Regions from separate parts of the Klebsiella sp. A52 genome, predicted to be linked through region 3. Evidence: riboswitches for the same ligand, from Rfam matches in the RefSeq annotation. Region 3 holds a riboswitch; each other region holds the start of a gene.
What was found. A riboswitch is a leader RNA that binds a small molecule or an ion and turns the genes downstream of it on or off. The one in region 3 is predicted to bind thiamine pyrophosphate.
Positions count from the first base shown of each region.

Region 1: it holds a riboswitch for thiamine pyrophosphate, as region 3 does, so the genes downstream of both, thiC (phosphomethylpyrimidine synthase ThiC) here and thiB (thiamine ABC transporter substrate binding subunit) in region 3, are expected to answer to the same signal.
Region 2: it holds a riboswitch for thiamine pyrophosphate, as region 3 does, so the genes downstream of both, thiM (hydroxyethylthiazole kinase) here and thiB (thiamine ABC transporter substrate binding subunit) in region 3, are expected to answer to the same signal.
Region 4: it holds a riboswitch for thiamine pyrophosphate, as region 3 does, so the genes downstream of both, tenA (thiaminase II) here and thiB (thiamine ABC transporter substrate binding subunit) in region 3, are expected to answer to the same signal.

Region 1 covers NZ_CP074437.1:1,077,475-1,083,220, reverse strand. Annotated here, with positions in the region: gene thiE (thiamine phosphate synthase) at 1-480, opposite strand, end outside; gene thiC (phosphomethylpyrimidine synthase ThiC) at 480-2,375, opposite strand; TPP riboswitch at 2,465-2,589, opposite strand; gene KGA69_RS05015 (Rsd/AlgQ family anti-sigma factor) at 2,642-3,139, opposite strand; gene nudC (NAD(+) diphosphatase) at 3,230-4,003, shown strand; gene hemE (uroporphyrinogen decarboxylase) at 4,044-5,108, shown strand; gene nfi (deoxyribonuclease V) at 5,121-5,746, shown strand, end outside.
Region 2 covers NZ_CP074437.1:3,038,680-3,044,425, reverse strand. Annotated here, with positions in the region: gene fbaB (class I fructose-bisphosphate aldolase) at 1-704, opposite strand, end outside; gene thiD (bifunctional hydroxymethylpyrimidine kinase/phosphomethylpyrimidine kinase) at 853-1,653, opposite strand; gene thiM (hydroxyethylthiazole kinase) at 1,650-2,423, opposite strand; TPP riboswitch at 2,458-2,554, opposite strand; gene KGA69_RS14390 (DUF1493 family protein) at 2,658-2,975, opposite strand; gene KGA69_RS14385 (STM2901 family protein) at 2,975-3,436, opposite strand; gene KGA69_RS14380 (hypothetical protein) at 3,744-4,169, shown strand; gene KGA69_RS14375 (alkyl/aryl-sulfatase) at 4,454-5,746, shown strand, end outside.
Region 3 covers NZ_CP074437.1:482,702-488,447, reverse strand. Annotated here, with positions in the region: gene KGA69_RS02260 (DedA family protein) at 1-588, shown strand, start outside; gene thiQ (thiamine ABC transporter ATP-binding protein ThiQ) at 575-1,276, opposite strand; gene thiP (thiamine/thiamine pyrophosphate ABC transporter permease ThiP) at 1,260-2,870, opposite strand; gene thiB (thiamine ABC transporter substrate binding subunit) at 2,846-3,829, opposite strand; TPP riboswitch at 3,861-4,080, opposite strand; gene sgrR (HTH-type transcriptional regulator SgrR) at 4,118-5,746, opposite strand, start outside.
Region 4 covers NZ_CP074437.1:3,814,540-3,820,285, forward strand. Annotated here, with positions in the region: gene KGA69_RS17960 (ABC transporter substrate-binding protein) at 1-389, opposite strand, end outside; gene KGA69_RS17965 (ABC transporter permease) at 417-1,157, opposite strand; gene KGA69_RS17970 (ABC transporter ATP-binding protein) at 1,154-1,879, opposite strand; gene tenA (thiaminase II) at 1,876-2,571, opposite strand; TPP riboswitch at 2,639-2,742, opposite strand; gene KGA69_RS17980 (BamA/TamA family outer membrane protein) at 3,000-4,124, shown strand; gene KGA69_RS17985 (hypothetical protein) at 4,140-5,093, shown strand; gene KGA69_RS17990 (DUF4056 domain-containing protein) at 5,160-5,746, shown strand, end outside.

The sequences.
Region 1 (5,746 bases), 590 kb from region 3:
CGGATAATCGGCCAGACGATGAATATGCCCGGCAAGCTGTTCGAGGCCCTGCGGCGCCGAAGGCATCTGTTTGGTTTGGGTCGGGAAGACGTGGCCCAGCGCGATGTAGGAAGGGCGCGCCGCCAGCGCGACGTCAATTTCCATATCGTCGTGAGTGGAGACGCCAAGGCGCAGTCCGGCTTTACGGATGGCGCTCAGATCGGTGGTTTCCAGGTCCTCTTGACCCAGATGTACGCCGTACGCCCGGTGCTTAATCGCCAGCTGCCAGTAATCATTGATAAACAGCCGCGCGTGATAGCGGCGGCCAAGCGCGATGGCGGCGATGACATCATCCTCTACATCGCTGTCGCGCTGGTCCTTGATCCGCAACTGAATGGTGCGCACGCCGGCTTCCAGCAGGCGCTCAATCCACGCCACGCTATCGACAACCGGATAAAGCCCGAGACGAAACGGTACGGGCGGAAAGTCAGGCTGGTACATCAGGCATTTTCCTTTTTCAGGTAGATTTCACCGCCGCGGGCGCGGAAGTTATTTGACATATCGGCCATGCCGGCCTCGATACTTTGCTTCGCGGCGTAGTCGCGGACCTCCTGGGTGATTTTCATCGAACAGAATTTTGGCCCGCACATGGAGCAGAAGTGGGCGACTTTGCCGGACTCCTGCGGCAGGGTTTCATCGTGATAGGCCCGCGCGGTAAAGGGATCGAGCGCGATGTTGAACTGGTCTTCCCAGCGGAATTCGAAACGCGCTTTGGACATCGCGTTGTCGCGGATCTGCGCGCCGGGGTGGCCTTTAGCGAGGTCGGCGGCGTGGGCGGCGATTTTGTAGGTAATGAGTCCCTGTTTCACATCCTCTTTGTTGGGCAAGCCGAGATGTTCTTTTGGCGTGACGTAGCACAGCATGGCGCAGCCAAACCAGCCAATCATTGCCGCGCCGATACCGGAAGTGAAATGGTCATAGCCCGGCGCGATGTCGGTGGTGAGCGGCCCCAACGTGTAGAACGGCGCTTCGTGGCAGTGCTCCAGTTCTTCGGTCATATTGCGGCGAATCATCTGCATCGGCACGTGGCCGGGGCCTTCAATCATCACTTGAACGTCATACTCCCAGGCGATTTTAGTCAGCTCGCCCAGCGTATGCAGCTCGGCGAACTGCGCCTCGTCGTTGGCATCCTGAATCGAGCCGGGGCGCAGACCATCGCCGAGGGACAGCGACACGTCATAGGCGGCGCAGATTTCACAGATTTCGCGGAAGTGCTGGTAGAGGAAGTTTTCCTGATGATGCGACAGGCACCACTTGGCCATGATAGAACCGCCGCGCGAGACGATACCGGTCAACCGCTTCGCGGTCATCGGCACATAGCGCAGCAGCACCCCGGCATGAATCGTGAAGTAGTCGACGCCCTGTTCGGCCTGTTCCAGCAGGGTATCGCGGAAGGCTTCCCAGGTCAGGTTCTCGGCAATGCCGTTAACTTTCTCCAGCGCCTGGTAAATCGGGACGGTACCAATCGGCACCGGGCTGTTGCGCAGGATCCATTCGCGGGTCTCGTGGATATAGCGGCCGGTGGAGAGGTCCATTACCGTGTCGGCGCCCCAGCGGGTTGACCAGACCAGCTTCTCGACCTCTTCTTCGATGGAAGAGGTCACCGCCGAGTTGCCGATATTGGCATTCACTTTCACCAGGAAGTTGCGGCCGATAATCATCGGTTCGGATTCCGGGTGATTGATATTGGCCGGGATGATGGCTCGCCCGGCAGCGACTTCATCGCGGACGAACTCGGCGGTAATGTTGTCCGGCAGGCGGGCGCCAAAGCCTTCTCCGGCATGCTGCTGGCGCAGCACCTCGCTGCGGATACGCTCACGGCCCATGTTTTCGCGAATGGCGATGAATTCCATCTCCGGGGTGACGATCCCCTGGCGGGCGTAGTGTAGTTGCGTCACGCATTTGCCGGCGACGGCGCGTTTAGGCGTCAGCAGGCCGCCAAAGCGCAGTTCATCGAGGCCATCGTCGGCCAGCCGCGCTTTAGTGTATGCCGAGCTGCGTTCGCTGAGCGGCGCGCAGTCGTTACGTGCGTCGATCCACCGCTGGCGTAGTTTTGTCAGTCCCTGGCGGACATCGATGTTGATCTCCGGGTCGCCGTAAGGCCCGGAGGTGTCGTACACCGGTATTGGTTCGTTGGCTTCGTATTGGGGGTTATCGTTATCACCGCCGATGAGCGTCGGGCTGAGCTGGATTTCACGCATCGGGACGCGGATATCAGCCTGTGAGCCTTGAATGTAAATGCGGCGCGAATTGGGAAAAGCGGTGCCTTCCAGCGTATCGATGAATCGCTGCGCGTGTTCGCGTTGTTCCCGGCGGGTCAGTTTGGTAGTAGACATAGCGCATTCCAGTTACAAAAAAAGGAGATGGCTTGTCAGACGACGGATGGAGTAACAGATGCGACCAACCCGTAACGGGCAGGTGCGACCAGCAGTTTACTCTTGTTCCCTTCGCAGGTATTAGCCTGATCAGGTTCCGCGGATCCCGAATAAACGGTCTCAGCCTTTTCCACTTCAGCTTTCGTGTGGAAAATAGGCACTCCGACAAGATGAAATCCCTCCGCAGAGGGATAATGTATGTAAATTACTCGTTAACGGTTCACAACTCAAGCGGTCGGCGCGATATTGTCGCCAACGCTGTCTTTCCGATCGTGAGCGACGACCAGCGCCAGCAGCTTGTCCTCAAGCGCGAAGCGTGCCTCCAGCGACTCGCCGATATCCGACAGCGCCTGCTGAAATTCGAGATAGTTATCATGATCGATGGCGTTTTCGAGGCAGGTATCGTAGTAGTCCATCATCTGCTGGGTATTGGCTTCCAGCTGCGGGTAGATTTTGGTAGCGGCTAAAAGAGGGGTACTCCCTTCCATTTCTCCGATAATACGTTCATAAATATTAAAATGACCGGATGAGAGGTAATCCACCAGGCTTTGGCAAAAGTCATCCAGCGCCTTTTCATTAAGCCGCATAAAGGACTCTTTGCCGGGTTTCAGGCCAACCAGGTTGTAGTAAGCCACGAGCAAATGCTTACGCACAAGCAGCCAGCGATCGACCAGTTTGTTATTGCCTCCAACACGTTCCGTCAGGTTTTCCAGCTGGTTTAACATGATTGACTCCGCAAGATTAAAAATAACGTTGCTCAGCAAATGTAAATATAATGTTAAAAGTGCCAGTAAAACGAAGGTAGCGCAATAGATATGGATCGTATTATTGAAAAATTAGATCGCGGCTGGTGGATCGTCAGTCACGAACAAAAATTATGGCTTCCCGCAGGGGAATTACCACATGGCGAAGCGGTAAATTTTGATCTTGTCGGTGAACGCGCGCTACATCTCGGCGAGTGGCAAGGCGAAGCGGTGTGGCTGGTGCGTCAGGATCGTCGGCGTGATATGGGATCGCTGCGCCAGGTATTGGATCAGGATCCTGGGCTTTTCCAGTTAGCAGGGCGCGGGATCCAGTTGGCCGAGTTTTATCGATCGCATAAATTCTGCGGCTACTGCGGCCACCCGATGCATGTCAGTAAAACCGAGTGGGCGATGCTGTGCGGCCACTGCCGCGAGCGCTATTATCCGCAAATTGCCCCCTGCATTATCGTCGCCATTCGTCGCGACGATTCAATTCTGCTGGCGCAGCATACCCGCCATCGTAATGGTGTCCATACGGTGTTGGCCGGGTTTGTCGAAGTGGGTGAAACCCTTGAGCAGGCGGTCGCCCGCGAAGTGATGGAAGAGAGCGGCATTAAGGTGAAAAACCTGCGCTATGTGACCTCCCAACCGTGGCCCTTCCCGCAATCATTGATGACCGCCTTTATGGCTGAATACGATAGCGGCGATATTGTCGTGGATAAGAAAGAGTTGCTGAGCGCAGAGTGGTATCGCTATGACGATTTGCCGCTACTGCCGCCGCCGGGCACGGTGGCGCGACGCCTGATCGAAGATACGGTGGCGATGTGTCGGGCAGAGTACGAGTGACATGTTACACTGGGCGCATCAACGCTAAAGGAATGTAAAAATGACCGAACTGAAAAACGATCGTTACCTGCGCGCGCTGCTGCGCCAGCCGGTTGATGTCACCCCGGTGTGGATGATGCGCCAGGCGGGCCGCTATCTCCCGGAATACAAAGCCACCCGCGCGCAAGCGGGCGATTTCATGTCGCTGTGTAAAAATGCCGAGCTGGCCTGCGAAGTAACGCTACAGCCGCTGCGCCGTTACCCGCTGGATGCGGCGATCCTCTTTTCGGACATCCTGACGATTCCGGATGCGATGGGGCTGGGGCTGTACTTTGAAGCTGGCGAAGGCCCGCGCTTCACCTCGCCGGTGAAATGCAAAGCCGACGTCGACAAACTGCCGGTGCCGGACCCGGAACAAGAATTAGGCTACGTGATGAACGCCGTGCGCACCATTCGCCGTGAACTGAAAGGCGAAGTGCCGCTGATTGGTTTTTCCGGCAGCCCATGGACGCTGGCGACCTACATGGTTGAAGGCGGCAGCAGCAAAGCCTTTACCGTCATCAAAAAGATGATGTACGCCGAACCGCAGGCGCTGCACGCGCTGCTGGACAAGCTGGCGAAAAGCGTCACCCTGTATCTGAACGCGCAGATCAAAGCGGGCGCGCAGTCGGTGATGATTTTCGACACCTGGGGCGGCGTGTTGACCGGCCGCGACTATCAGCAGTTCTCGCTCTACTACATGCATAAAATCGTCGATGGCCTGCTGCGGGAAAACGAAGGTCGTCGCGTACCGGTGACGCTGTTCACCAAAGGCGGCGGACAATGGCTGGAAGCGATGGCGGAGACCGGCTGCGATGCGCTGGGTCTCGACTGGACTACCGATATTGCCGACGCTCGCCGTCGCGTAGGTCACAAAGTGGCGCTGCAGGGCAATATGGACCCGTCGATGCTTTATGCGCCTGCCGCCCGTATTGAAGACGAAGTGGCGAACATTCTCGCCGGCTTCGGCCAGGGCGAAGGCCATGTCTTTAACCTTGGTCACGGCATCCATCAGGACGTCGACCCACAGCATGCAGGAGTCTTTGTTGAGGCGGTGCATCGTCTCTCCGCGCAATATCACCAATAGGAGATAAGCATGATGGATTTAGCTGCGCTACGAACCCAACAGCAATCTTTAGCCGCGTCGGTAGAACGTGCGGACCGATTGGATCGCGACCCGCCGGTGCTGATCGGCGGCGCCGATGTGGGGTTTGAGCAGGAAGGGGACATTACCCGCGCTGCGATGGTGCTGCTAACTTATCCGGGCCTTGAGCTGGTGGAGTATCAGGTGGCGCGCGTCGCCACCACGATGCCGTACATCCCCGGCTTTCTCTCCTTTCGCGAGACCCCCGCGCTGCTGGCGGCGTGGCAACAGCTATCGCAAAAGCCCGATCTGTTGTTCGTCGACGGCCACGGTATTTCACATCCCCGGCGGCTTGGCGTCGCCAGCCATTTTGGCCTGATGGTTGATGTGCCAACGATTGGCGTAGCGAAAAAACGCTTATGCGGGAAGTTTGAACCGCTCGGCGCCGAGCCCGGCGCGCTGGCGCCATTAATCGACAAGGGCGATCAGCTGGCCTGGGTCTGGCGCAGCAAAGCACGCTGCAACCCACTGTTTATCAGTACCGGCCACCGCGTAGGGATGGATAGCGCGTTAATGTGGGTGGAACGCTGCATGCAGGGCTACCGGCTACCCGAACCCACGCGTTGGGCCGATGCCGTGGC
Region 2 (5,746 bases), 2.5 Mb from region 3:
ATATCAGCGCCGATGGTGGCGGCCAGATGGTTGGCCTGGCCGGTCAGGTCAGCGGAAACGTGGTAATCGACGCCATCTTTTTTGAATGCCGGGTTGCGCAGATAGGCCCACAGCACGGTGACCAGGCCGAGCTCGTGCGCGCGCTCGAAGGCGGCGGAGATCTCTTCAATCTGCCGACGCGACTGCTCGGAGCCAAAATAGATCGTCGCGCCAACCGCAACCGCGCCCATGTTGAACGCCTGCTCAACGCTGGCGTACAGGGTCTGGTCATACTCGGTCGGGTAGCTCAGGGTTTCGTTATGGTTGAGCTTAACGAGGAATGGAATGCGGTGCGCGTAGCGGCGCGATACCGAGGCCAGTACGCCATAGGTAGAAGCCACGCAGTTACAGCCGGCTTCGATGGCGAGTTGCACAATATTCTTCGGATCGAAGTAGAGCGGGTTGGCGGCGAATGACGCGCCCGCCGAATGCTCTACGCCCTGGTCGACCGGCAGAATGGAAAGGTACCCCGTTCCGGCCAGACGCCCGGTATTGTAGAGGGTCTGCATATTACGCAGCACCGCAGGCGGGCGGTTGTTATCCACCATCACCCGGTCGACGTAATCCGCGCCCGGTAAATAGAGTTGATCGGCTGGAATAGTCATACAACGGTGCTGTAAAAGGCTGTCGGCATCTTTGCCAAGCAACTGCGTAATATCAGTCATAGCTATCTCCCGTAAGTGCTGGCCGCAGCCAGCATGTTTTATCCCAACCCAAAAATTTTGGGCAGGTTAAGCCTGGTACCGAGTTAGCATATTTTCCAGCCGGGAGCGCATTTTTTCAGTAGATTCTGCTGTCTCGTTTCACTGCCATTTACCACCAGGCGTGGAAATGATGTACCGGGCCGATACCGTGCCCCACTTCCAGCGAATCGGCCTGCGCCAGCGCCGCCGATAGCCAACCCTTCGCTTCGGCGACGGTTTGTCCCCAATCGGCATAGCGAGGACGCAGCGCCGCCAGCGCGGCAGATAACGTACAGCCGGTACCGTGGGTATTTTTGGTCTGCACACGCGGCGCGGTAAAGCGCTGTTCGCCTTCGCGGGTGAACAGCCAGTCCGGGCTTTCGGCGTCGTCCAGATGTCCGCCCTTCATTAATACCGCCCCGCAGCCTAATGCCAACAGCGCCCTGCCCTGTTCCAGCATCTCGCGCTCGCTTTGCGCATGCGGCGCATCGAGCAGCGCCGCGGCCTCCGGCAAATTCGGGGTGATCAGTGAAACGTGCGGCAGCAGGCGCTGGCGCAGCGTCGCAATTGCCGAGTGGGATAACAGCGGATCGCCGCTTTTCGCCAGCATCACGGTATCCAGCACCACGTTGGCAATTTGATAGCGGGCAAGACGTTCCGCCACCGCTTCAACGATATCGGTTTCCGCCAGCATGCCGATTTTCGTCGTATCGATTCGCACGTCGCTAAACACCGAATCCAACTGCGCCGCCACGAAGTCCGGCTCAATGCGGTATACCGACTGCACGCCGCGGGTATTCTGCGCCACCAGCGCGGTGATCACCGAGCAGCCGTAAGCGCCGAGCGCGGAGAAGGTTTTGAGGTCGGCCTGGATCCCGGCGCCGCCGCTGGGATCGGTGCCGGCGATGGTTAAGGCGTTAATCCGCTTCATGCCGCCACCTCCGCGTATAACGCGTCGAGGAATGCCGGGATAAAACTGCCGGGACCGCCGTGTCGCGCCGCTTCACCTCCCGCCATTTTCATCAGGCCGCAGGCGGCTGCTACGTTTTGCAGCCGATCGCCGGGCATCGCGGCGCTTGCCGCCACCACCGCGGATAACGCGCAGCCGGTCCCGACCACCCGCGTCATCAGGACATCACCGCCGCTCACGGCAAGCGTGCGCTCGCCGTCGCTGATGTAATCCACCTCGCCCGTCACCGCGACCACGGTATTGAGCTTGCGCGCCAGCACCTGGGCTGCGGGTAACGCCGCGGCGGCGCTGTCGGTGGTATCGACGCCGCGCCCACCGCCGCTATTCCCCGCCAGCGCCATGATTTCCGAGGCGTTGCCGCGAATCGCCGCAGGCCGCAGTTCCAGTAGCTCGCGACAAAAATCGGTACGCAGCGTCAGCGCGCCGACGGCAACCGGATCCAGCGTCCAGGGTTTTCCCGCCTGGCGGGCGCTCTGCGCCGCCGCTCGCATCGCGTTGGCGCGCTCAGTGGTTAAGGTCCCGACATTAATCAATAGCGCATCGGCAATGGCGGCAAACTGCGCGGCTTCCGTAGGATCAATCACCATCGCCGGCGAGGCGCCAATAGCCAGCAGGACGTTAGCGGTGAAAGTCTGGACCACATCGTTGGTCATACAGTGAACAAGCGGCGAAGAGGTGCGGAAAAGCTGCTGCAGGTGCGCGATATGCGCCGGATTTAGCGGTTCATGCATGGTTTGCTCCCGCCAGATGAGGAAGCAGCGCAGACCATGCGGTCTCTGACTTCCCTACGCTGGCATTATCCAGATCAGGTGGTACGGGTATTTCTCAGCCTTCACAAAGAAGGGCACCCCGAGTCATTTGGTACAAAATGGCGACTAACGTTCCGTTAATCTCTCTTCAGGATAGTAATGCCAGCGGTAAGTCTTGTAAACGGTAAAAGCGGTATGTCTCCCGCGATATGTCCCTTAATCGTACAGCCATTCACCCGCTTTTGCGGACTCTACCAACATTTGTACTGTTAGCGGTTTAAGCGGCTTCTCTGGAGGCATGGAACCTAAAAACTCAGGTTCAAAGTAATAGATAATTTCGAAGCCATTCATTTTTACATTCCATTGTTTGAAATAGTAATCTAAAGTATCTTCTGCATCTTCCCAGATGATATTCAGCCCCCCCTTTGTTAATTCAGTATCTAACGTGACTTCTGGACGATCGCCAAAAAAACAGTATTTCTTATGGCTATGATGAGTATATATATAATCAATAATTTCTTGTTCAATGCTCATTAGAAGTATGTCCATGCAACTTTATGTTCTGGTTTAACAATCTTATTAAAATTTTCACCAGTATCAATTAGTATTGCTCTCGCATAATAAAATGCCATTGCCCACCCTATCCATGGTATGTAGCGGCCTATAACCGCGCCTAACTTATTAGTTTTCGACCAATGAAAGTCTTTCAGACCTTTACCCATAGGAGTGATCAACGAAATACCAACCGGCAAACGTACATTACTGAGTAGCTTACGAGACATTATTGAAGCAATACTCGTTCCTTTAATTGCTGTACCTGGTTTAGTTCGCGTTGGTATCCAGGGTTGTCCGGTTAAGATAGCAGTTGCGGCTGTTGCCTCAATTTCAAGATGCTGACTCATCGCATCGATGAGAATCAACAGGAATAACTCCTCTGGTTTCAGATTCCAGTATCCTTTATAGAAGTACCCACTAATTTGTTCAACAGTATCCACTTCATAATCCCTTATGATCCTTGCATAAAGCGCCATCATAATGGCTGATTGGCACACCGTCATTACTCGTCATTGTATCATCCCCGTACGCTTGCCACAGAGACGCTCTTTTCGCCGCATTGTAAACGATTACACTATTTTTTAGTTATCCGTACGGCGGTTGATGTAGATCACAATTTGCTTAATCACCCTACGACATAGTTACCACGCGTTACGAATTAAGCACGCTAACGATCCCCGGACGATCGCCGCTGTCATGAATGTTCGTCGCATGTATAAAATAATATCTACGATAAGGTCGTTAATGATGAAAGTGAAACACGTCTCGATAATACTGCTGGCACTCAGCGCAGCCATCGCGGCCGGTTGCAGTTCGCCGGCGCAGCGTATGGCCGAGTGTGAAGCCCAGGGGGTCAGTAAAGACGCCTGTTATATTGCGGAACAAAACAAACAGGCTGCGGTGAACGCCGCAGCGGAGAAGCAGGCGCTGGAAAATGCACAGGCTTTATATCCCGTGCAGAAAGCGCAATCCAGCAAAAAAGTGAAGATCTTCAATGGCATGAAGCTGGTCACAAACTCAACCGGGCTGACAGTTGATGGCAAACCCGCGGCCTTAGACGAAAGCAATGCTGACGCGAAAACCTATTCTCAGGGTTTATACGTTTTTATTGTCTACCAATCAGGAAAAATTGCCGTCATGCAGGACGGTAAATTTTTAGGCTACGCCAAATAGCGCCGCTTCCTTGTTAATTTAAAAGCGGCCTAAGAGCCGCTTTTTTCTCCCCTTCCCCGCAGTAACCGACACGTCTGACACCGCGCTAAACAAGCGACATTAATCCCATTGGATAAATCTCATTTTACCTACGAGTGAGTAGTTTTTTAACTAATGTAGTTTTTTTGTAACCATAACTTGCTCAATGTAAACAACTGGTTATAGTTCAAATAAGCGTTACAAGTTGTAACACCACGTCAGATCGGAATTAACGAGTGAATTGCCATCATGGTAAGAGGATTCCAATGAAATTGACCCCCGTAGTGAAAGGTTTAGCCATCGCCGGCTTGCTGTCATCGATCAGCTTGTCAGCATGGGCGGAAGTCGCCGCAAAAGAAGCGACCGCCGCCACCAAACAAGCCAACGACGCTCTCTATAATCAACTCCCCTTCTCAGATAACACCGATTTCACCAACGCCCATAAAGGGTTTATTGCCGCCCTGCCCACCGAGATCATTAAAGGCGAACAAGGTAACGTAGTATGGGATCCGCAGCAGTACTCCTTCATCAAAGAAGGTGAAAAAGCCCCGGACACCGTCAACCCGAGCCTGTGGCGTCAGTCTCAATTGATCAATATTAGCGGCCTGTTTGAGGTCACCGATGGCGTCTACCAGATCCGCAATCTTGATCTCTCCAATATGACCATCATCGAAGGTAAAGAAGGCATTACCGTCGTGGATCCGCTGGTGTCGGCAGAAACCGCCAAAGTGGGCATGGATCTGTATTACCAAAACCGCGGTAAGAAACCGGTCGTCGCCGTTATCTATACCCACAGCCACGTTGACCACTACGGCGGGGTGCGCGGCGTAGTTGATGAGGCGGATGTGAAATCCGGCAAAGTGAAAATTTACGCGCCGTCCGGCTTTATGGAAGCGGCCGTGGCAGAAAACATCATGGCCGGTAACGTCATGAGCCGCCGCGCCAGCTACATGTACGGCAACCTGCTGAAACCATCGGCCACCGGTCAGGTCGGCGCCGGCCTTGGCACCACCACCTCGGCGGGCACGGTTACCCTGATTGCGCCGACCAATATCATCGAAAAAGACGGGCAGAAAGAAGTCATTGACGGTTTGACCTATGACTTTATGCTGGCGCCGGGTTCGGAAGCGCCGTCGGAAATGCTGTGGTTCATCGAAGAGAAAAAACTGATTGAATCCGCGGAAGACGTGACACACACCCTGCACAACACCTATTCGCTGCGCGGCGCGAAAATCCGCGAACCGCTGCCGTGGTCGAAGTACATCAACGAAGCAATTGTACGCTGGGGCGACAAGGCCGAAATTATTATGGCTCAGCACCACTGGCCGACCTGGGGCAACGAAAACGTGGTTAACCTGCTGAAGAGCCAGCGCGACCTGTATCGTTACATTAACGACCAGACCCTGCGTATGGCCAACGAAGGGCTGACCCGCGATGAAATCGCCGCTAAATTCAAACTGCCGGAGAGCCTTGCCAACACCTGGGCTAACCGCGGTTATTACGGTTCCGTTAGCCACGACGTGAAGGCCACCTACGTGCTGTATCTCGGCTGGTTCGAC
Region 3 (5,746 bases):
CTGGCGGGGATTGTCGGCTGCCTGTTGGGAGACTGGATCTCATTCTGGCTCGGCTGGCGCTTTAAAAAGCCGTTACACCGCTGGTCGTTTATGAAAAAAAATCGCGCGCTGCTGGAGAAAACCGAACACGCGCTGCACCAGCACAGCATGGTGACGATACTGATCGGCCGCTTTGTCGGGCCGACGCGGCCGCTGGTGCCAATGGTCGCCGGGATGCTCGACCTGCCGGTGGCGAAGTTTGTGCTGCCGAATATTATTGGCTGCCTGCTCTGGCCGCCGCTCTATTTCCTCCCCGGTATTCTGGCGGGGGCGGCGATTGATATTCCTGCCGATGAAAACAGCGCCAGCTTCAAATGGCTGCTGCTGGGCGCGGCGCTGCTGGCGTGGCTGGCGGGCTGGCTGTGCTGGCGACTGTGGCGGAGCGCGAAAACCTCCGGCGATCGTCTGACCCGTTGGCTACCGCGCGGACGCCTGCTGTGGCTGGCGCCGTTGATGGCGGCGCTGGCGGTAGCGGCGCTAACGTTTGTTTTCCGCCATCCCCTGATGCCGGTCTACCTTGAGATCCTGCATAAGGTCATTTCGCGTTAATTCCCAACAGCGCCGAGGCGCTGCTGTTGCCGCTCAACAGATCGTCAGTGGCGCCGTCCCAGGCAATGCGCCCTTCGGCCACTACGATGGAACGAGGCGCAATGCGCGCCGCATCCTCCACGCTGTGCGACACCATCAACAGCGTCAACTGTTGCCGCTGACAGACATCGGCGACCAGCGTCAGCATCTCCTGACGCAGCGCCGGATCGAGCGCCGAGAAGGGTTCATCAAGCAGCAGCACCGGCTGTTGGCGTATCAGACAGCGGGCCAGCGCCGCTCGCTGCCGCTGACCGCCGGAAAGCTCGCCAGGCAAGCGATCCAGCAGCGTATCCATTCCCATCTGCCCGGCTATCGCCGTGACCTGCGCGTGCTGCTCGCGGTTCAGCTTCAGGCCGGGGTGGATGCCTAGGCCAATATTCTGCCGGACGGTGAGATGGTTAAACAGGTTGTTCTCCTGAAACAGCATGGAAACCGGACGCTGCGCCGGCGGCGTGGCGTTATGCTTCTCGCCGTCGATCAGCAGGCTGCCGCTGGCCGGCGGCAGAAAACCGGCGATCAGATTCAGCAGCGTGCTTTTGCCGGCGCCGCTGGGACCGAGCACGGCGATGCGTTCTCCGCGCTCGACGCTGAGCGTAAAGCGCATCGGCAAATGCTGATACAGCCAGGTGACATCATTGAGTTTTAGCATCGCGTCCCGGTAGTTTCTCGATCAAGGTAAAAAGGATAAAGCACAGCAACAGTAGCAGGAGCGCGGTGACCGCGCCGTCCTGGCTGCGGTAGGAGCCTATTTGTTGATACAAATAGAAAGGCAGCGTGCGGAAGGATTCATTGCCGAACAGCGCCACCACGCCGAAGTCGCCGATAGACAGCACGCAGGCGAAAGCCAAAGCCTGCGCCAGCGGCCGTTTCAGCGCCCGTAGCTCCACTACCCGCAGCCGGTTAAAACCTTGTAGCCCCAACGACTGACACAAAGCGCCGTAGCGGGCGGCAATATCGCGCATCGGGTTTTCCAGCACCTTCAGGGCATAGGGGATTGCCATCAGCGCGTTGGTAAAGATGACGATGCCGTCGGCGGATTCCGGCAGGCCGACGCTGTTATTGAGCAGCAGGAAAAATCCGGTTGCCAGCACAATCCCCGGCATGGCGAGGATGAGCATGCCGCTGAGCTCCAGCGTCTGCCCGGCCAGCGGCAGATTGCGGGCCCGCAGTTCGCGGCTGCTCCATAGCAGCATCATGGTCAGGATAACGCTAAGCAGACCGGCGGCGAGGGCGATACGCAGCGAGGTCCACAGCGCCTGCCATAGCGCGGCTTGGCCGAGCACCTTCGGCAGATTGACGTTGAGGCCATCGACGATTACCGCTAACAGCGGCGGCAGCAACAACAATAGAGCAAGCGCGATCAGCGCGCAATCGCACAGGCGGCTATGCAGACGGTCATCGGGGTCGCGCCAGCCCTGCAGTTGGTTGGCGCCGATCGCCACGGCTTTGCTCAGGCGCTGGCTCAGCAGCACCAGCCCAAGACAGCAGACCATTTGAATAATCGCTAATAGCGCCGCCCGCGCCGGGTCGTAATCAAAGCTTAGCGCCTGATAGATAGCCAGCTCAATGGTGGTGGCCCGCGGCCCGCCGCCAAGTGACAGCACGGTGGCGAAGCTTGCGAAGCACAACATAAAAATCAGCGTAGCCACCGGCAGGATCTGCCGACGCAGCCACGGCCATTCCACAAGGCGGAAGAAGACGAAACCGCGCATGCCGAGCTGTGCGGCGATCTGCCGCTGTTCGCCGGGAATGTTTTCCAGCGCCTGCAGCAGCAGGCGGGTCGCCATCGGCATATTAAAAAACACATGGGCCAACAGGATGCCCTGTAAGCCGTATGGTGAGAAATCCCATTGCCAGCCGAGGGCGTGGAACAGCGCGGCGAGCCACCCCTGGCGGCCATAGACGCTGAGGATGCCGAACACCGCCACCAGAACCGGCAGGATCAACGTCATCGCGCACAGGCGCAGCAGCAGCGTGCGCCCCGGAAAGCGGCGGCGATACAGGGCGCGGGCAAGGAATATCGCCGGCACCACCGAAAATAGCGCCGACAAAAAAGCCTGCCAGAAAGAGAAACGAACGACGTGCCAGAGATAGCTATCGCTGAGGATCGTCTGCCAGGGGGCCTGCGGCGCTTCCAGCCACAGCGCCAGAAACGCCGCCAGCGCCACGATGACCAGTAAGCAGGCCGCCGCGGCGCCGGGGATCAGCCAGCCGAAACTTAGCGGCTGACGGCGCGTTGCCATGAACCGATCCAGTTTTGACGTTCAGCGGCGACCTGCTGCGGGGTGAACTGCAGCGTGGTTTGCGGTTTGGTTAGCTTATTGAAGTCGGCCGGCAGCGCGACCTGAGTTACCGGGTACATCCAGTTGCCGGTGGGGATCGCGTTCTGGAAGCCAGGCGAGACCATAAATTTCAGGAACTTCTCCGCCAGTTCCGGCTGCTTGCTGGCGGCGGTACGCGCGGCGACTTCAACCTGCAGATAGTGGCCTTCGGTAAAGTCCGCCGCCGCATAATTATCTTTTTTCTCTTCGATGAGGTGATAAGCCGGCGAGGTGGTATAGCTCAACACCAGGTCGCTTTCGCCTTTCAGGAACAGGCCGTAGGCTTCGCTCCAGCCCTTGGTGACGGTGACGGTTTTGGCCGCCAGCTTCTGCCAGGCTTCCGGCGCCTTATCGCCATACACCTTTTGCATCCACAGCAGCAGGCCGAGCCCCGGCGTACTGGTGCGCGGGTCTTCATAAATCACGCGCCATTTCTGCGGGCTCTCGACCAGCTCTTTCAGGCTTTTCGGCGGGTTTTTCAGCTTGTTTTTGTCATACACGAAGGCGAAGTAGCCGTAGTCGTAAGGCACGAAAGTATCGTTATCCCAGCCGCCGGGTACGGTGACTGCGCTGGCCGGCACGCCGCTTTTGGCAAACAGTTTGCTCTGCGCCGCCGCTGCCAGCAAATTGTTATCAAGGCCAAGCACGACATCGGCTTTGCTGTTTTTGCCTTCCATTCGCAGCCGGTTAAGCAGCGAGACGCCATCTTCGAGGGCGACATATTTCAGTTCGCAGCCGCAATCGGCCTCAAATGCCTTTTTAACCGCCGGGCCAGGACCCCAGTCGGCAGAGAATGAATCGTAGGTGTATACGGTCAGGACCGGTTTAGCAAAGACCGGGGCGGCGACCAGCGCCAGCAGGGGAAGCAGTTTTTTCAACACTTTGCACCTCAGTATATGGGGAGGCAAAGGATTTTGAGTAGGCCTCAAATCCCTTCGCCGGCGTTATCCGGATCAGGTTCGACGGGTATTTTCTCAGCCCATACGCTTCATCCTTCAAGCCGCATCTGCGTTAGCTCCGCGCGTTCACCCCAGTCACATAGTTATCTATGCTCCAGGGGATTCACCCGCTTGCTGCCTTGATGCAACTTGAATGATATTGCGTATGTTTATTAGCACCCCGTTGAGAACGGCGATAGTGTAATGATTTTGTTAGTTGACGCAAAGCATTCAGGGCTCCGGCGGGGCGAACCACGCCGATTTAAAGTCAAACCAGCCGAGAGTGTTCATGCGCACGCCGCGCATGCTGCGCTGGCCCTGAAGCATTAGCCAGTGGTGGATCAGCGGGACAATATGCTGTTTCTCCAGCAGTTGCTGGCTCCAGGTCGCCGGGTTGAACTCGCCTGCGCGCCAGCGGTTGGCGTCTGCCTCCCAGTCGATGGGAATACAGTGATGTATGAGCGGCACTTCATATAAATAGGCGAACAGGGAGAAATCTATTGGCAGCGTAAAGTTGACGCTGTTTAGCCAGATATCGCTCACCGTTTCGCCGCGATGCCAGTCATCGTACTCCAGCTCCTGAATGTTCAGCTTTACCTGATGTTCCGCCAGCAGCGCCCGCATGATCCCGCCAATGACCCGATGTTCCACGTGATCGCGATAGTAGGTGAGGGTAACTGACTCGAGGCCGACTGGTTTTTCACAGGCATGGCTGCGGGCGTGGTGCCAGCGCGGCAGCAGACCGTAGGCCGGAAACCAGTTGCCTTGATAGTGTTCGCCGGCGTGATACAGCAGGTTGGCGGGCTGGAACAGATAACTTAACCAGCGGCGCACGTCATCATTGCCGCCCAGCGGGCTGCGGCTATCAAAGAGCAGGTAATAGCACCCCTCTTCCAGGCGGCTCTCTACGGCTTTTTCGCTTTCGGTATTGCCCTGCAGGGTTAAACCGCCGTTGGGTTCTTCGCTAATTTCCGGCAGCACCCAGACGTTAACCTCATCGATTAGCGCCCGGTAGCCGAAATATTCTTCGAAGGCATGGATTTTCAACTGATTTTGATTATTGCGCGCGACCGCGTAAGGGCCGGTACCGACGGGGAGACTGGAAAAATTATCCATCGTGCGCCATTCCTGCGGCAGCACCATTGCCGGGACCTGCCCTAACAGCCAGGGCAGCCAGCGGTCCGGCTGGCTGAGGTGAATATCCAGCGTCCAGGCGGTCGGCGAGACGATGCGCTCAATATGGGAAAATAGCGGCAGTTCGCTGCTGCGCTGTAGCGAAGAGATAACGTCGGCCATCTCCAGCTCGCGGCCATGATGGAAATGAATGCCGGGACGCAGGAAAAAGCGCCAGTGATTAGGCGAAATTTGTTGCCAGTGGTGGGCAATATCGGCCTCCAGTTCCCCATTTTCCTCATTTACCCGCGTCAAAGCGCTAAAAATTTGCCGCGCGATGTGGGTCTCCGAACGGCGCAACGCGCTGCCGGGCAGCAGATTCTTCATCGGCCGATAGTAGAGCACGCGCAGGATGTGGCGCCCCTGGCGGAAGCTGCGTCCCAGATGGGAGATCAACATTTGCCTGACCGCCGTTTTATCACCTACCAGTTGTACCAGCTGATCGATGCGATCCTGCTCCAGCAGATCTTCGGCGCGCTGCTGCTGTAGCGCCAGACCGGTATAAAGGAAGGTCAACCTGGAGCGCTTGCCACGCCCGGCTTCGGATTCCCAGGCAAGCCAGCCGCGCGCTTCCATCAGATTGAGCAAGGTGCGCATATGGCGGCGCGAACAACTGAGCATTTCCGCCAGTTCGTTGAGGGTGGTCTGTTGCGACCTGCCATCGCAGCATTGCCACAGGCGGATGAA
Region 4 (5,746 bases), 1.7 Mb from region 3:
ACCGAGTATCCCACTTTTTTCCCTTGTAGATCGGCCGGAGATTTGATGCGCGGATCCAGCGCAATCACGGTATTCAGCGGCGAGTGGATCAGCGTCCCGACGCGGACCAGCGGCAGTCCTTCATCGGCGAAGAAGTGAACCTGCGGTTGATAGGTTATCGCTAAATCAGCCTGGCGAGCGGCAACCAGGCGCGGAGGGAGCGCCGGGTCGGAAGGGGGGATGATGTTGACATCCAGCCCGGCATCCCGAAAGGCGCCAATCTGTTCCGCCACCATAATGGGCGCATGATCCGGGTTGATGTACCAGTCCAGTACCAGGGTCAGCTTTTCATTTGCCGATGCCTGACCGGAAACCAGCAGAGTGAGGCCGGCCAACAGAGGTATACGCATATCTCTTCCTTATTATCTGTTGATAAGTTATTCCGGCGACCAGTCGATCAGCCGGTGCAAAAAGGCGTCGACCGCCAACCACAGCGCGATGGTCAGCAGCACTAAAATGAACAAGGCGGCGAAGCAGATATCGGTTTGCAGGCGGGCATTGGCATTCAGCATTACGTAGCCAAGCCCCTCGGCGGAGCCGACCCATTCGCCAATAATCGCGCCAATGGGGGCGACGGCGGCGGCCATCCGCAGGCCGGAACCTAGCGCGGGTAGCGCCGCCATGAGTCGGACATGGCGCAATTGAGCGCCAAAGGAGGCGCCCATGGTGCGGGCCAGATCGAGATAGTCGCGATTGACCCGTTGCAGACCATCAAAGAAAGCCGAGGTAACGGGGAAGAAAATAACCAGCACCGCCATCATGACCTTGGCGCTCATACCAAAACCAAACCACAGCACCAGTAGCGGCGCGAGGGCGAAGACCGGAATGGCCTGGCTGGTCAGTACCAGCGGCATTACCCACCGCTGTAATCGCGGCGACATGGTCATACAAAGCGCCAGCACCATACCGAGCGCGACGCCGAGCGCCATTCCGCTGAGAATTTCGCTCAGGGTGACCAGGGTGTGGCTGGCCAGATAACTACGGTTATTCCACAGCGCTTCAGCGACCGCCGCCGGAGAAGGCAACAAAAAGGCGGGAATGCCGCTGTAGCTCGCCAACTGCCAGAGCAACAGTAGGCCACAAAATACGCTGCACCCGCGCAGTAACTTGCCCCTCATCCGTTCGCCCTCATCAATTGCTGCAGCAGCTGCGCCTGACTTGCCAACAGCGCGCCATCATCCGGATCGCGGGGCGGAACGCCACTTAAATGATGGCTATCATCAATTTCACCATCAGGCGAGAGCACCAGCAGCCGATGGCTGAGGCGGCAGGCTTCCATCGGGTCGTGGGTAATGAGCACTACGGTTCGTCCGGTCAGTAAGCGCGCGGCCAGGCTCTGAATGCGTGTGCGGGTGAGGGTATCGAGAGCGGAAAACGGTTCATCCATCAGCACAATGGGCCGATCTTCATAGAGGGTGCGCGCCAACGCCGCGCGCTGGCGCATCCCGCCGGACAGCGCGGCAGGGCGTTCATCAGCGCAGGAGGCCAGTCCTACCTGCTCAAGAAGCTCGTTGACGCGGGCGTTGTCGACCTTCTCACCGCGCAGCCTGGCGCCGAGGGCGACATTTTCCCGCACATTAAGCCACGGATAGAGCAGATCTTTTTGACCCATCCACGCCAGTCGCGTAGTGACGGGAAGGCCATCGCTGGCGATGACGGTTCCGCGGGTTGGCGCCGCCAGCCCGGCGATAATACGCAACAGGCTGGTTTTGCCCGCGCCGCTGGCGCCAAGGAGCGACACCCATTGCCCGGCGGCAATATCAAAGGCGAGATCGCGAAAGATAGTCCGTGTGCCAAAGCGCAGGCATAAATCGCGAACGTGAATGCCTGGCGCCATCACGCCTGGACCTGCCCGGCGGCATTCAGACCCATCTGCCAGAAATTGCCTTCCAGCCGGGTAGCGGTAGTAAATATGTCGCTCAGTCCGGCGAACCGTGATTCCGCGCCGCGCTGTTGCCAGAGGGTTTCCAGCAGGCCGATCGCCGCGTTGACGCCCTGAAGATAGCTCTCGTCGCCGTAGTTGCGGATCCATGAAGCATAGGGATTATCGTGCAAGTTGGTTTGTGGGTTGTGCAGCAGACCGAGCCCGATTTCCGCGTAACCCGCAACGCAGGGCAGCAGCGCCGCCAGCAGATCCAACGCGTCGCCGGCGTGGCCGATATCCAGTACGTAGCGCGTGTAGTTGACGGTTTCCATCGCTTCGCTTTGCAGGGCCATAGCGTCTTCATTCAGCCCCCATTGCTCGCAATAGCCCACATGTAGCGGTAGCTCAGCAAGGATGGCATTCATCGAGGCGGCGGCGGCGCGCATCTCCGGCAACGTGCGAAGTTTGCTGACCAGCAGGGCGTAGCTGCGAGCGAAGTGGATCAGGAACAGATAATCCTGGGTTAGATAATGACGAAAGGCTGCCTGCGGCAGCGTACCCGCGGCTAATTGCTGGAGGAAAGGGTGCGATACATAGCGTTGCCACTCGCCACCGGCCTGCTCACGCAGTCGACCGTAAAGACCTTGGGTAAAAGCGGGAATCATCATGGGACCTCCTGAAAATAAGGGGAGATCCGGGCGTGCAGAAGTGTGAACAGGTAAAAACTGAAAACTGGCGAACATGCCGACCCGTCCCTTCGCTGGCATGACCCAGATCAGGTTCAAAGGGTTCGGTTTTTACGCCATCTCAGCCCTCACGGGACACCCCTCGGTTGCGACATGTTATACGTCATTCACTTTTTGATTACAACGGCGACAAGGTAAAAAGCGTCGATAGTAGTGACATTGTCACAATTGAGTGGTTATGTGTCAGATCGATAAACAACCTTTATCAATTTGTGTGATTAACCACGCTTTTTTATCCAAAAATAAGCAAAGTAAGGAGAGGGTAAGTTGGCGAAGAACAAGGGCTTACGATATATTTTTAGCACATTCCCTTAATATCCCCTTATGAATGCGTCAGTGCTGGAGACCGCATGAAGCTGGCAGGCCTTACTCTTTTACTGATGCTTGCCCTCGCGCCTGACGCGTCTCGTGCCGCCCAATTGTTCGATCCTGAAGATGGCATGCTTGATATGAGCCAGTATCTGCAGGATAACCCCTACGGTTTTTTGCCGGTGCCGGTAATGATCACCGAGCCGGCTATCGGCTACGGCGGCGGTCTGTTTGGTTTATTTCTGCATGGTAAAGGCTCCCGCGAGGGCGATCGTTTTATTCCACCAGCGCTAACGGGGGTCGGCGGCGGCGGGACGCAAAATGGCACCTGGTTCATCGGCGCCGCGCATCGCCATACGTGGAATCACGACCGGATTCGTTACCTGGTTGGCGCGGGCTACGCCAATGTCAATCTCGATATCTATTCGGGCGATATTGCCGGTTTTAACAAAAATGTGGCGGTGCAAACCCACACCAAAGGCTATGGCGGTCTACAAAAGCTGTTATTTCGCGTGGGGGACTCGCCGGTTTTTCTTGGCGCCTCGCAATTCTATGCACATACCGATGTGACCGCGGACAATCAGGTGATTAACAAGGTGTGGCAGCGGGTGCTGGGGGAGAAAAGCACCTCTTCGGCGTTGGGCGTAGTGGCGGAATATGACACCACCGATAATTTTTTCTACCCTAAGAAAGGGTTATCGCTACAGGGCGAGTACCGTTTTTACCGCGCTCTGCTTGGCGGCGACTATCATTACAATCAGTTGTCGCTGGATGGTAAATACTTTATCCCGCTGGCGCCGACCTTAACCCTGGCGCTGGCGGCGAATTATCAGTCGCTAACTCATCATGACAAGCACCTGACGCCAATGGCCCGGCCTTACATCGAACTGCGTGGCATCTCGCGTTTTCGCTATCAGGGCGATTATGTCGCTGTCGCCCAGACACAACTGGCCTGGCAATTTGCGCCGCGCTGGATCCTGCAGGGTTTTGTCGGCGTCGGTAGCACCGCTGACGAAGCCGGGGCGTTGTGGCAGCAAAACGAAGTGGCGTGGGGCACCGGTTTTCGTTATCTGGTCGCCCGTCAGTATGGGTTATTTACCGGCGCCGATGTCGCCTTCAGCGAACACGAACAGGCGGTCTATTTTAATGTGGGTTCCGGACTGTAAAGGTACATATAAAAAATGAGATGGAAAACAACCGTCATTACGCTGCTATTAACCTCTGGCGCCGTGTGGAATGCCTGTGCGGCGGAAAGTGACGACAGTGATAGCTACTTTCCCATCTGGGGCGACGAAGCCCGCGCCCGCGGTTATTCCATTCCGCTGCCGTTTGGCGTCAATCTCAGCTATATGAATATGCGCCAGGATATTATGGTCGACAGCATCACCTTTTCCGGACTGAAACTGGGTAACCATCCAATCCCCAGCGATATGTTCGCCATTGACGCCGGACACACGCGGGAGAAGAGCAAAACTGAGAACCTGCGTCTCGATATGTGGGTATTTCCATTCCTTAATGTCTACGGAATTTTGGGCCACACCCGCGGTTCGTCGGTGTCGAATGTGTCGGTCGATGCTGACCCGACGCAATACCGCGGTCTGGATCGCATCATCGCCGGCGCGGTGCATAACCTCAACCAAAGCGGCGAATTGCAAAACATCGATTTTGTCCTTGATTTCAAAGGTACTACCTGGGGGGGCGGGTTCACGCTGGCTGGCGGCTATGAGAACTGGTTTGCCCTCGTCGATACTAACTATACCCGCACCGATTTTGATATTCTCGACGGCAGCATCTCTGCCGTGACAGTGTCACCTCGCGTGGGTTATCGATTTGATCTACAGGGAATTTCTGGCCCTTCGCATCTCAGCGTGTGGGTTGGCAGTATGTATCAGGACGTGCAGCAGGAATTTAAAGGCAATCTTGCTGATTTGCATATGCCGCCACAGCTGCAGCCATTGATTGCCGCGGTCAATAAAGACGGCGACGGCAAGTTTGATGTCAAACAGAAACTCACTTCACCGTGGAATATGCTGATCGGCGCCCAGTACGAAATCACGCGTAACTTCAATGTGCTAACCGAATTTGGCTTTAACGAGCGCAATAGTTTCTTTGTCGCTGGCGAATACCGTTTTTGACTTAACGGCGCGTAGTCATCGGCGAGTATGATGCGCGCTGTTTTTGTGTGGTGGAGAACGCTTTTGATGCGTAAGAGTTTGTGGTGGTTATGGGCAGCCGCTTTTTCGGTATTTGCCCAGGACCCGGTATTACCGACGATTCCCGTTAATCATGTCAGCCCGGTAGTGGGTGAATTGTCACCGCCGGAATCGCTGCGCCCATGCTGCGCCTTCGGGTTCGATCTGCGGGTGCGCGCCATTGGCGTGCCGATCCCGGTTTATCAGATTGGCAATGTGCTGACGCTCGATACCTTAGGTGAGCATCATTACAACGATAGCGCGCTCGGCGCGGTTAAAAATCTGATTGGCTTAAGCGATGAGCACAATGGCCTTATTTATACCCGCCGCGGCGGCTTTATTGATATTGCCCATGTGCGCGATACCGCTGATTACACCTTCTATTTATTCAGCCGAATTTATCCCACGCTCGGCCAGCCAGGACGTATCTTTTATAGCGAGGAGCTGGGCGTCCGCCGCGTCCAGTTAAATGCCTTTACGCCGCCGGCTTCATTGCCGCAGCGATATACGATTGCCGCGTGGCTTGCCGGCCATCTGGCCTTTGAAATTGCGCAATGGCATGAGATCGCCCAATGGTATGGCTTCCAATCGGTTCC